Regions from separate parts of the Faecalimicrobium sp. JNUCC 81 genome, predicted to be linked through region 1. Evidence: a T-box and tRNA genes for the amino acid it is inferred to sense, from the RefSeq annotation. Region 1 holds a T-box; the other holds one or more tRNA genes.
What was found. The T-box of region 1 lies ahead of metG (methionine--tRNA ligase). A T-box ahead of a tRNA ligase gene usually reads a tRNA of that ligase, here a tRNA-Met.

Region 1 (5,190 bases):
GGATTTGAAATGGAAATGGCAAAAGAAATAGCAAAAGAATTAGGAGTAACATTAGAAATAAAGGATATGAAATTTGACGGATTACTGCCAGCTTTAAAATCAGGAGTTGTAGACATGGTAGTTGCAGGTATGAGTCCAACAGAAGAAAGAAAAAAAGCAGTTAACTTTACAGATATTTATTACAATGGGGAGCACACAGTTTTAGTTAATAAAGAAAATTTAAATAAATTTAATTCAATAGAAAGTCTAAAAGATGTGAAAATAGGGGTTCAAAAATCTAGTTTACAAGAACAAATAGCAACAGACATATTAAAAGCAACTAATATAAAGGGATTAAGTAAAATATCAGATGTAGTTTTAGAATTAAACAATGGAAATGTTGATGCTATAGTTTTAAGTAAAGAAACAACTAAAGGTTATTTAAAACAATATCCAAATATAGTAGATATTAATATTGATTTAGGTAAAGGAAATACAGAGGGTTCTGCAATTGCTATGAATAAAACTGAAGATATTTCTTTGGTAGAAGAAGTAAATAAGGCAATAAATAAATTAGTTAAAGAAAATAAAATAAATGAGTTTGTTGAAAAAGCTACTAAGTTAGCTCAATAAAAGACATAACGGAGGTACAAATAGATGGATTTTGGATTTTTAAGCGAATACTCTAAGTATTTTATAGAGGGAACAAAAGCAACAATAGGACTATCAGCAATTACTTTGATTTTAGGCTTTATGTTAGGAATAGTAGTTTGTTTGTTAAAAATATCGAAAAGTAAAATATTAAAATTTATAGCAAGTTCGTATATTGAATTTTTAAGATGTACACCTTTACTAATACAAATATCAATAGTTTATTTTGGATTTCCTGGGCTAGGTATAGAGTTTCCTAGTATAGGACCTTTATCATCTGAATTTGTAGCTGCAATATTTACTTTATCTATAAACTCAAGTGCTTATATAGCTGAAATATTAAGATCAGGAATACAGTCAGTAGATAAGGGACAGATGGAAGCAAGTAGATCGTTAGGATTCAATTACTTTATGAGTATGAGATATATAATAATACCTCAAGGTTTAAAAAACTCTCTACCATCATTAGTTAATGAATTTATATCTTTAATAAAAGAATCTTCAATAGTTTCAGTAATAGGAATACCAGATTTAATGTATAAAGCAGATGTAGTAAGAGGAACAACTTACTTAGCATTTGAGCCTTTAATAGTAGCAGCTTTAATATATTTTGTACTTACATTTAGCTTATCAAAGTTAGTTGGCTTACTTGAGTATAAATTAAACAATAAGAGATCAAAAAGTTCAGAAATATTTAATAAAAAGAGAGAATTAGCAGATATAGCTTAAGGGAGGTTATATACATGATAAAGATACAAAATATTAAAAAGAAATTTGGAAAATTAGAAGTATTAAAAGATATTAATTTAGAAATAAAGAAAGGTGAAATCGTAGCAATACTTGGACCAAGTGGATCAGGAAAAAGTACATTATTAAGATGTATAAATTTATTAGAAAAACCTAATGGTGGGGATATATTATTTATGGGTAATAATATATTAGATAAAAAAAGTGATATAAATAAGACTAGAGAACATATAGGCATGGTTTTTCAAAACTTTAACCTATTTCCAAATATATCAATATTAGATAATATAGCATTAGCTCCAATGAAATTAAAAAAGATTTCTAAAGAACAAGCTACAAAAGAAGCTTTAGAATTATTAGATAGAGTTGGTCTTAAAGATAAAAAGGACTCATATCCAGATCAATTATCAGGAGGTCAAAAACAAAGAATAGCTATAGCAAGAGCTCTAGCTATGAAACCAGATGTAATGTTGTTTGATGAGCCAACTTCGGCACTTGATCCAGAAATGGTAAAAGAAGTATTAGACGTTATGAAAGAGCTAGCGAATGAAGGCATGACTATGGCTGTTGTAACACATGAAATGGGATTTGCTAGAGAAGTAGCTAATAAGGTTGTATTTATGGATGAAGGGTATATATTAGAAGAGGGTGTGCCTAGTGACGTGTTTGAAAATCCAAGACACATAAGAACTAAGCAGTTTTTAGATAAAGTTATATAGTTTTGATTATAAAATCATGGACATTAAAAAGGAAATATATTATTATATAAGTACTATTTCATACAGTAATGCATATAGTACTTATAAATAAAATGATATTGTATAAAATAGTAAACATAAGTATAAACTAATATTAATAAGCTATGAAAAGAAGAGTAAATAAAGACTTTTTCTAACAGAGAGCTAGATTAGGTGAAAGCTAGCGTTAAAGAAATTATTGAACATGGCCTTGGAGCTTTCTTATCCAAACGATTTAGTCCTTAAGATAAGACGATTAGACCCGTTAAAAGTCTACTAAGATATCTATACAAATATAGATAAATTAGGGTGGTACCGTGATTAATCTCGCCCCTATGTATTATAGGAGGCGAGTTTTTTAATACAATAAATAGGAGGTAATAACATGACTAAACCAAGTTTTTATGTAACAACGCCTATATATTACCCAAGTGGTAACTTACATATAGGACATACTTATACAACTGTTGCAGCAGATGCAATAGCTAGATTTAAGCGTTTCTGTGGATATGATGTAAAATTCTTAACAGGAACTGATGAACACGGAGAAAAAATACAAAAAACTGCTAGAGAAAAAGGTATGACAGAAATAGAATACTTAGATGGAATGATAGCAGATATAAAGAAACTATGGAACACAATGGACATATCATATGATGATTTCATAAGAACAACACAAGATAGACATAAGGTAATAATCCAAAAGATATTTACTAAGCTATATGAACAAGGTGATATATACAAAGGTGCTTATGAAGGACGATACTGTACTCCATGTGAAAGTTTCTGGACAGAATCTCAATTATTAGAAGGAAATAAGTGTCCTGATTGTGGCAGAGACACTTATTTAGCTAAAGAAGAAGCTTATTTCTTTAAATTATCTAAATATGAAGATAGATTAAGAGAATTATTTGCAGACCCTAACTTCTGTTTCCCAGTATCAAGAAAAAATGAAATGGTTGCTAACTTCTTAGATAAAGGATTAGAAGATTTATGTGTAACTAGAACTACATTTGACTGGGGTATAAAGGTACCATTTGATGAAAAGCACGTTATATATGTTTGGGTAGATGCTTTATGTAACTACATAACAGCTTTAGGATATATGAGTGAAAATGATTCAGAATACAAGAAATTCTGGCCAGCGAACGTTCATATAGTAGGTAAAGAAATAATGAGATTCCATACTATAATATGGCCAGCAATACTTATGGCTTTAGGTGAAGAAGTACCTACACAAGTATATGGACATGGATGGATATTATTTGATAATGATAAAATGAGTAAATCAAAAGGAAATATAGTTTATCCAGAACAAATGATAGAAAGATATGGAGTAGATTCATTAAAATACTTCTTATTAAGAGAATTTGCATTTGGTCAAGATGGAAACTATACTCATAGAAACTTCGTAACAAGATTAAATTCAGATTTAGCTAATGACTTAGGAAACTTAGTAAGTAGAACAGTAGCAATGGTTGAAAAATACAATGGTGGTATAATACCGATGGCTAAGGCAAATACTGAATTTGATAACGATTTAAAAGAAGTTGCTAGATTATCAGTAGAAAATTTTGAAAAAGAAATGGATAAACTTCAATTTAATGAAGCATTAGAAAGCGCTTGGAAATTAATAAGAAGAACTAACAAATATATAGATGAAACTATGCCTTGGGCTTTAGCTAAAGATGAAGCTAATAAAGATACTTTAGATACTGTACTTTATAACTTATGTGAATCTATAAGAATAATAGCTACTCTTATAAACCCAATAATGAATGAAACAGCTAAAAAGATATACTGTCAATTAGGTATAGTTAATGAAGAATTAACAACTTGGGAAAGTGTTAAGACGTTTGGTCTTATAGGAGAAAACACAAAAGTTCACAAAGGTGAAGCTTTATTCCCAAGATTAGATATAGAAAAAGAAGTAGAAGAATTAAATGAACTATTCTCAGAAAAAAAAGACGAGGTAGTTGAAAAACCTTTAGAACACAAAGAAAATATAACAATAGACGAACTAGATAAAGTAGAACTTAGAGTAGGTAAAGTAATAAGCTGTGAAAAGCATCCAAAAGCAGACAGATTATTAGTATCCCAAATTAAAATAGGACCAGAAACAAGACAAATAGTATCTGGAATAGCAGCTTGGTATAAGCCAGAAGATATGGTTGGTAAAGACGTTATAGTAGTATGTAACTTAAAACCAGTTAAATTAAGAGGTGTAGAATCTCAAGGTATGATATTAGCAGCTGGAAATGATGGAGATGACTTAGTAGTTCCAACAGCAATAGGTGCTAATGATGGATGCGAAGTTCGTTAATTAGTTAGGAGAAAAAATATGTTATTTGACTCACATGCACATTTAAATGATGAAAGATTTGATGAAGATAGAGAAGAGCTAATAAAGTCTTTAAGAGAGAAAAATGTTGATTTAGTAGTAAATCCGGGGGCAGATATAGAAACATCAATAAGCGCTATTGAACTTTCAAAGAAATATGATTTTATATATGCAGCTGTAGGAGTTCACCCACATGATGTTGGTGAACTTGATGATACTGCAATAGAAACTTTAAGAAAATTAGCTACTGAAAATGATAAAGTAGTAGCAATAGGAGAAATAGGGCTTGATTATTATTACGATAACTCTCCTAGAGAAGTACAAAAAGAGTGGTTTAAAAAGCAAATAGAGTTAGCTAATGAATTAAAATTACCTATAATAATACATGATAGAGATGCACATGGAGATACTTTTGAAATAATCAAAAATACTAAAAATCCTGAAATAGGATGTGTGCTACACTGTTATAGTGGAAATGTAGAATTAGCTAAGGAATATATAAAAATGGGTTGTTATATTTCTATACCAGGAACTGTAACTTTCAAAAATAATAAAAAAACTAGGGAGGTAGTAAGAGAAATACCTCTAGAGTATTTATTAATAGAAACAGACTCTCCCTATATGGCACCAGAGCCGCATAGGGGCAAAAGAAATGACCCATCATTAGTTCAATTTGTTGCAGATAAGATAGCACAAGAAAAAGGTATATCTTATGAAGAAGTATGTGAAGCTACA
Region 2 (9,068 bases), 1.9 Mb from region 1:
TTACAAGACCTGGTATAGCAGGCATTTTAAACACAACCATAAGTATAACTATAACTGGAGGTATTAATAATATTGGAGATAAAGTATTAAATGCTCCTTCTAAAGCATTTCTAATAACTTCTATTTGAGTCAAATCTAACTCTTTACCTGAATATTTCATTCCTATTACTCCATATAAAACAAGTGCTATTAATAAAGCAGGCCCTGTAGTATAAATCATATGTTTTATATGTTCAAATAATGTTGCACCTGCCATAGCTGGTGCTAAATTGGTAGTGTCTGAAAGTGGAGACATTTTATCTCCAAAATATGCTCCAGATATTATCGCCCCTGCTACAAGAGGAGCAGGCATTCCAAGACCTTGACCTATTCCAATTAAGGCTATGCCCACTGTACCTGCTGTAGTCCATGATGAACCAGTAGCTAAAGATACTATTGCACATATTAATGTAGTAGCAACTAAGAATATTCCTGGAGATAATATCTTTAATCCCCAATAAATCATTGCAGGAACTGTACCACTTAATATCCAAGTTCCTATTAGCGCTCCAACTATCATAAGGATTAATATAGCTTGCATCGCCATTTTTATAGTATCTAAAACTCCTTCTTCCATTTCTCTCCATGTAAATCCTAATCTAGTAATGCCTATAATTGCTGCTACAACAGCTCCTAATATTAATGGAATATGAGGGTCTGCACCTAATTTAACTAGTGAATAAGCTAATACTGCAATTAAAAATATTATTGGTATTAATGCTTCACATAAAGTTGCTTTCCTTTTGGTTTTTGGTTTTGTATCCAAATTACTTCCCCCTAATTTTAATTAACAGAATATTTAATATCTTCTGTTAATTAATTATATTTATATTTTTCTATTTTTATTACATACTTCTATTGAACATTTCAATTATTGCAAAACATACTACACCTTCGCCAAATTTTCCTGGTTCAAACCCTACTTCATACCTTAATGCTTTTGAAAGTTCATAAATTATTCTAGAATCTCCATATATTAGACTCTAACTTCATTAGGTATAACTATTTCTATTTCAAGCTATAAAATCCAACGCTAACATTTCAACTTAGAAGAATACTTGATGTTACCACTTCAAATTGAGTCTTTCATATACCAAAAAATGTAAAATACCAGAAACTATAAAATTTAAAATTTCTGGTATACTTTACTTCAAAAATATTATTTACTCCTATATCAAAGTCAAAATACGATCTATTATGCCCTTATCAAACACTTCTATTTCTGGATTATTCCTAAAATCTTTGTTTATATTTAGGTACTACACAAGTACCACTTGCTTTGCATACAACTACTGGTTCTAATAAATAATCTGCTGCTGATTCATTTATATCTGTTCTTGTTATAACCACTTTTCTAGCTTCAAATTTCATTTTTCTTGAAGTTGTTCCAAAACCAATTATTTCTCCTATTGCTTCTATATAATCCCCTGCATAAACTGGAGCAATAAACTCTACCTCATCATAAGATTTAAATAATCCTTCATCTCCATCATTTCTTATTAATAATTCAGTGGCTACATCTCCAAATAATTGAAGTATTTTAGCTCCATCTACTAAATTACCACCGTAATGTGCATCATTTAATCCCATTCTCATTCTTAAAGTACATTTCATATACATATCTCCCCTAGCTTTGAAATTACTTATTTTTTAGTCTATTTATTAATTCTTTTACTGCTTTATTTATATTTTAATCTTTCTTATCCGTCTATTCCATGTGCAATAGGTAACGTTTCATTTTGTGCAAAGACTATATACATTTGCTTTAATAATTCTTATTTATACTCATAAAATCCCTTGTTAGTTTTTCTTCCTAAAAGTTTAGCTCTTACCATTTTTTTAAGTAATGGGTGAGGTCTATACTTTGAATCTCCAAATTCATTGTATAAAACTTCCATTATATTTAAACATACATCTAAACCTATAAGGTCTCCCAAAGCTAAAGGTCCTATAGGATGGTTTGCACCTAATTTCATAGCCTGATCTATATCAGAAGCTGTTGCTACTTTGTCTGCAAATATACCTATTGCTTCATTAATCATAGGCACTAATATTCTATTCACTATAAATCCTGGTGCTTCATTTACTGTTACAGGAGTTTTTGTATTTGATTAGATAGGTCAAAGATAGTATTATGAGTTTCTTTTGAAGTGAACATACCGTCAATTATTTCTACTAATTTCATAACTGGAGCTGGATTGGAAAAATGCATTCCGATTACTTTATCGGGTCTTTTTGTACTAATTGATATGTCTGTTATTGATAATGAAGATGTGTTTGTTGCTAGTATTGTTTCTTTTTTACATATATTATCTAGTTCTCTAAAGATATCTTTTTTTTCATCTATATTTTCAACTATTGCCTCTATTACCAAATCACAATCTCTTGCCTTATTTATATCTGTTGTTATTGTAATATTTGATAATATTTTTAATTTTTCTTCTTCTGTTAGTTTTTCTTTCGCAACACTTTTTTCTAAATTTAGTGTTATAGCATTTACTGCCTTTTCTATGCTTTCAATATGCAAACTTCTAATAATTACTTCATTATTATTAGATGCTAAGACTTGAGCAATACCACTACCCATAGTTCCGCTTCCTATGACCATTACTTTCATAAAATACCCCCTATTAAATTTGACTTTTAAGCTTGCAATTCTACTCATAGCAAGTTCACAACCTCCACCTAACACAAAACCATTCATATCTGCTATTATTGGCTTATCTAAATTTTCTATATTTCTAAATATATCACTTCCTTTCTTAGAGAACTTTCTAGCTTCTTCAACGCTCATGTTTTCATTGCTGATATATCATCACCTTCTACAAATACCCTACCTTGTCCAATTATTATGCCCACATAAAGTTCTTCCTTTTATTTAAGTATATCTATTGCTTTATCTAACTCACTTAACAATTCTTCATTTAATGAATTTAAGTATTTTTATCTGTCTATTTTGATAATACAAATGTTATCTTTTTTCACATATTAAATTATTAAACATTTATAGACCACCTTTATCTTCTATTTAATAAAGCATATGAAGATAAATATATATATATGATAAATATATATATATGATAAATAAATAATTTTTTGTATAAAATTTTAAAATTTATTATATTATTTATCGAAGTAATGTATACATTAAATAAACTAAAGATCCATCTATTCAATAATGAAATGTAAAAGTCAGCATACAAACTCTGTGTCAAAATTTGTATCTCGATTTTTATCCAACTGGTAAAAAAATCTACACTAGCATGTCTTTATCGAATTTTGATTTATATCCATCTATACTTTCGCCAAATCTCTTTAGCATATGATATTTTCCATTTATGTATTTTCCTAATATCCAATATCCTTCTATGTAGTCTAGTTGACAATGAATCTCTCCTCTAGACTTAAAGTTCCAATGGTCAGATATTCTTAAGCTTCCTTCTGGTTTATGAGTCCAAGATATATCAAATGTATTGTAGTAAGTGTCACTATAGGGGCTTTTAACTATATTTTCAAATTTATTTATTTCTTCTATTACTTGTTTAGGCATTATTTTAGATTTTTGAGCTATTAATATACTTTTCATCTAAATCTCCTTATATTACTCTAATTTAATATTAAGTTTTCCAATTAATATTTAATTATTTCTAAATATGGATAATAAATAAAAAATACCACTAATATTTAAATATTGGTGGTATTTTTTATTTATTATATAAGTTCTTCTTTTTTATAATTTTCTATAGCTCTTATTACATAACTTAATGTACAGAAATCTCTATCTAGATTTGCCTCAATAAAGTTTAATCCTCTTATTAATGTATTTTCATCGAAGTTTTGTAATAAAATCATTGCACTTATTGGACTTATACTTCCATCCTTTGTATCTAATACTCTTGAATTCTTTATAAACTTATTATTCATAGCTGATTTAATTGCATTTTCAAGATTTTCATTTATGTTTAATTCTGGTATTTCATCAAATACTATAACATCTGAGTTAGATATGTTTAAATTTATAGCTTTACTTATATCTGTACATAAGAATATAGTATTTTTAAATTCAGCACCCTTAAAATCTACTCCATCTAAATTAGCACAATCAAATACTACATCTTCAAATTTTGCCTTTTTAAACTTACTCTTTTTAAAATTTGTTGCAACAAACTCTGCTGATTTAAAACTACATCCATAGAAATTGCATGATTTAAAATGAGCTCCTCTAAAGCTTGTATAATTAAAATTTGATCCCGAGAAATCACTATTATAACAATTACTTCTTTTTAAATCTTTATACATAAAATTTTTATTTAATTTTTGTATATTGTTATAGTTGAACTTACCATTTATTTTTTCATTTGCAGACATTTTTTCCTCCGTTAATTAAAAAACTCTTATATCAATGGATATAAGAGTTATATTTATGCTTATATTGGTTGCGGAGGCAGGACTCGAACCTACGACCTTTGGGTTATGAGCCCAACGAGCTGCCAACTGCTCCACTCCGCGATATTACACTTTCTTCTTATTACTTAAGTATATAATATCACACTTATTATAATATAGCTACACTTATTTACTTTTTACAAATTTAAATACAATTAGATATCCTAAATATCATAGATTTTATTACATATATTATCATAGCTGGGTATTCTCTAACTGTATAGTAAAGACACCCTGATAATGAGCTTGGTGATGATAGTCCTTCATTTTCTAAACCTAATATATATGCTATAATTCTTGACCTAAGCAAATGATAGTCATTAGTAACAATAAGTATTTTTTCTTTAGTTTTTCCTTTTAATATTTGCTTGCTATATACTATATTTTCAAAAGTTGTAGTTGATTTATCTTCTTTAATAATTTTTTTTGAATCTGCGCCTTTATCTATTAAATATCTATACATTGCCTCAGCTTCAGATATAACTTCATCCTTACCTTGACCACCCGATACTATGATTTTAATTTCTTTATTTTTATTATAATACTCAAGAGCTTTATCTAGTCTTACCTTCAAGGTTTTTGATACTTCTTTTCCATTTATAGCGGCACCTAAAACTACTAAGTATTCTATATTTTTATATGATTTTACATTTTTATTTTGATTAATATTTATAAGAATTGCACTCTCTATTATTAGAAATGTTGATACAAATATTATTATAATGGTTTTATAAATTTTATATAATATATTTATCAATTTAATATTTTTATTATACGCTACCTCTTTAAATATTTTTACTCCATAAATACTCCACATACCAAATATAAGAATTATTGATGATAAGCTTAATCCCCATTCAATTACCAAAAATATATTAAAAGCAATTATACTAAATATAATATAACAGTCTTTTTTCATATTTTGCCTCTTTCATTTTTACCTTTATTTTATAATATATAAATATTTTTTTCAAATTTTAATATATAAAAAGTACTAGTATAATACTAGTACTTTTTATATATTAAAATTAATTTAATTATAAGGTTTCAATTTATATACCTTGTTGTAAGCAAGTTTTTAAATCATCATCAGGTGTGCTTATAACTTTTAAGTTAAATGTATCTATTAAGTATTGAAGTACATTTGGACTTAAGAAAGCAGGTAATGACGGTCCAAGAAAAATGTTTTTTATCCCTAAAGATAATAATGCTAATAAGTCTGCTACAGCTTTTTGCTCATACCAAGATAAAATTATAGATAATGGTAATCCATTTACGTCAGTATCAAAAGCATCAGCAAGTGCTGTAGCAATTCTTACTGCTGAGTAAGCATCATTACATTGTCCTACATCTAACAATCTTGGAAGACCTGCAACTTCTCCAAAATTCAATTTATTGAATCTATATTTTCCACATGCTAGAGTTAATATTATGCAATCCTTAGGTACTTTTTGAGCAAATTCAGTATAATAATTTCTACCTGGTCTTGCTCCATCACATCCACCTATTAAGAAGAAGTGTCTTATTTTTCCATCTTTTACTGCATTAACTATAGTTTCTGAATTACTTAAAGTAGCATGATGTCCAAACCCAACCAGTATTTCATGCGGTTCTTCATCTTTTTCAAATCCACCTAATTCCAATGTTTTATTTATTATTTCACTAAAGTCCTTTTTTCCTTCTGAGTCTTTGCCTATAAATTTAACTCCATCCCATCCAACTACATTTGTACTAAATATTCTATCTTTATAAGAATCCCTTGGTCTCATAAGACAGTTAGTAGTCATAAGTATACACCCTGGTATGTTATCAAATTCTTTTTGTTGGTCTTGCCATGCACCACCAAAATTACCTACAAGATGAGAATATTTTTTCAACTCTGGATATCCATGGCAAGGTATCATTTCTCCATGAGTATATATATTTATGCCCTTACCTTCAGTTTGTTTAAGTATCATTTCAAGGTCTTTCAAATCATGACCTGAAACTATTATAAATGGACCTTTTTTAATATGTACATTTACTTTATGAGGTGATGGATTTTTATATACTGTAGTATTTGCTTCATCTAATTTCTGCATAACAGCTACACTCATATCTCCAGCTCTCATAGTCCATCTTATTAAATCTTCTAATGTTAATGTATCATCTGTGGTAGCTTCAAGAGCTCTAAAATAAAAATTATCTACTTGATCACTAAAGTATCCTAATTCTCTTGCTTGATGCCCATATGCACTTATTCCTTTTAAGCAATATACTATAGTCTGTCTTAAAGAACGTATATCTGCATCTAAATCTTGATCATACATTATACTAGATTTTTTAGAGTCTTTAAGCATTTCTGCTTTAGTTTCACTTAAATTATATGTGGCATGATCCGTAGTATTTTTAATGCTTCCTACTTTACTTCTTAATGATTCTTTTATCTTTTGAGATTCTCTTAGTAACTCTACATGTACGTCTGCATCAAAGTTAACATTTGTTAGTGTTGTAAATAAAGAATTTTCTACAAATCTAACTATATCTTTGTCTATATTTTCCCCTTTTTCTATAATTTCTTTTGCATAACAACTTATTCCTTTTACTTGATATATAAGTAAATCTTGCAGATTAGCTATTTCTGGTGTTTTCCCACAAACACCAATCTTAGTACATCCCTTACCACCTACAGTTTGTTCGCATTGGTAACAAAACATTGGATATTCCATATCCATACCTCCTAAAGATATAAATTATTCTACTAATTACTTGCATTAGTATTATTTGGAATATTAATTTTTTTATTCTATTTAATATGTAAAGCATATTTTTTATAAACATTCTAATATAATAAAAAGTCTATAAATAGATACTTTTTAAGTATCTATTTATAGACTTTAACTTAAATATATAATAATTAAGTTCTTATAGGAACCTGTATAGCAAATTCAGTTTCTTCTTCATCACTATATACTTCAATATTGCAATTATATGATTTTAATAATTTTTTTATTGCATATAGGCCATATCCTCTATTATTTCCTTTAGATGAATATCCCATTTCAAATATTTTGTTTGTATCTTCAATTTTTCTGCCATTATTTTTAACTGATATGTTATGGTATTTATCTTCTTTATATATATCTAAGTGTACATATTTATATTCTTTCTTGCTATTTTTAAGTTCTTCAATTGAATTGTCTAGTATATTCAAAATAATTGCATTCAATTCTGACTCTAATAGCTCTATATCTTCTAATGAGCTATCTACGCATGCCGTTAGTTCAATATTATATTTTATAGCACGAGATTTTTTTATATTTAAAGCTGCATCTATATAGTCATTTCCTGTATTATAGTATACATCATTGTTTCCTATATTATTTGACATACTTAATATATAATCCCTTGCAGATTCATTATTACCCTTAGATACTTGCATTAATATTACTTGTAAGTGATTCATATAATCATGTTTCTGAGTTCTTAACAGGTTTACTGTTTCTTCCATTTGTTGTATGTTCTTTGTAATAAGATTATTTTCTATTTTTTTTAATTGTTTATTTTTATTTATAGTTATTATAGATATGATTGAACAAGTCAATGATACAATACAAAACACTATAATTATTATTTGTAATATATTTTCATTTGTTTGTCCTACTTTTATTACTTTATTTACATAAAATACACCTATAGACACTAAGACGATTACTCCATAGCTTAATACTATTATAATATTTCTAATAAACTTATTTATATCTATATTTTTATTAGTTATTTTATCGGATATATTAATATTTTTCCTATCTCCAATAAAACAAATCACTAGTAATAATACCGTTGGCATGCTAAATATTAAAAGTCTAACCACGTCATGTTCTATTAGAATACGAAAATTTAATCCCATCATTTTTATAATTATTAAAATTAATAATTCTGATAAAAATTTAATCCCTACTACTATGCTGTATGCCATTATACAATGTGTCAATTTTGGTTTTGTATATAAATAAAATACTAATAGCATTAATAGTATCCTTAATAATTTAATATCTCCCATATCTATAATGTTTGAAATTACTAAAAAAATTAAACAATATACTATAGCTATCTTAATGGATTCTCTTTTTGTTACCATATTTCCTAAAATATAATTCATAAATAAATATATAGATATTATTTCTGGAATATGAACTAATATTGATTCTTCTAAACTTATATAAATCCCTCCCTCTATATATCCCACTTATAAATTATATTAGCATATGTACGTACTTTTTTCATCTTTTTTTCTGAAAATTCCACTATTTTTTACCATTTTTCGACATTTTTTACATTTAAATTTAAAATAATTTTATATTTTAAATGTAGTTGTATTTTTTTGATAACTATCTTTTATAGCAATTCTTTTTTAAACTTTTCTATGCCTACTCTATCTATCAAATTTCCAAGTTTTTCTCCTCTTTTGCCATAGCTATTATAGTAGCTTAAAACTTTTTTTATCATCTCTAATACTTCTTCTTCATTTATATTTTCAACTAATATATCTGCTGGTCTTGGATTTAAACCAGTAATGCCTCCAACTGTTATAAATAAATTTC

Region 2: it encodes a tRNA-Met, which carries the amino acid that the T-box ahead of metG (methionine--tRNA ligase) is inferred to sense. The anticodon was not compared.

What each region holds. Positions count from the first base shown of each region.
Region 1 covers NZ_CM132203.1:3,691,724-3,696,913, reverse strand. The annotation lists gene JNUCC81_RS18065 (transporter substrate-binding domain-containing protein) at 1-612, shown strand, start outside; gene JNUCC81_RS18060 (amino acid ABC transporter permease) at 637-1,359, shown strand; gene JNUCC81_RS18055 (amino acid ABC transporter ATP-binding protein) at 1,374-2,096, shown strand; T-box leader at 2,231-2,452, shown strand; gene metG (methionine--tRNA ligase) at 2,500-4,437, shown strand; gene JNUCC81_RS18045 (TatD family hydrolase) at 4,456-5,190, shown strand, end outside.
Region 2 covers NZ_CM132203.1:1,800,604-1,809,671, reverse strand. The annotation lists gene nhaC (Na+/H+ antiporter NhaC) at 1-805, opposite strand, end outside; gene kal (3-aminobutyryl-CoA ammonia lyase) at 1,273-1,653, opposite strand; partial or broken gene JNUCC81_RS08920 (3-hydroxybutyryl-CoA dehydrogenase) at 1,815-2,656, opposite strand; partial or broken gene JNUCC81_RS08915 (hypothetical protein) at 2,759-2,833, opposite strand; gene JNUCC81_RS08910 (hypothetical protein) at 3,293-3,625, opposite strand; gene JNUCC81_RS08905 (pentapeptide repeat-containing protein) at 3,751-4,407, opposite strand; tRNA gene JNUCC81_RS08900 (tRNA-Met) at 4,473-4,548, opposite strand; gene JNUCC81_RS08895 (YdcF family protein) at 4,631-5,404, opposite strand; gene hcp (hydroxylamine reductase) at 5,538-7,193, opposite strand; gene JNUCC81_RS08885 (sensor histidine kinase) at 7,382-8,713, opposite strand; gene JNUCC81_RS08880 (NAD(P)/FAD-dependent oxidoreductase) at 8,863-9,068, opposite strand, start outside.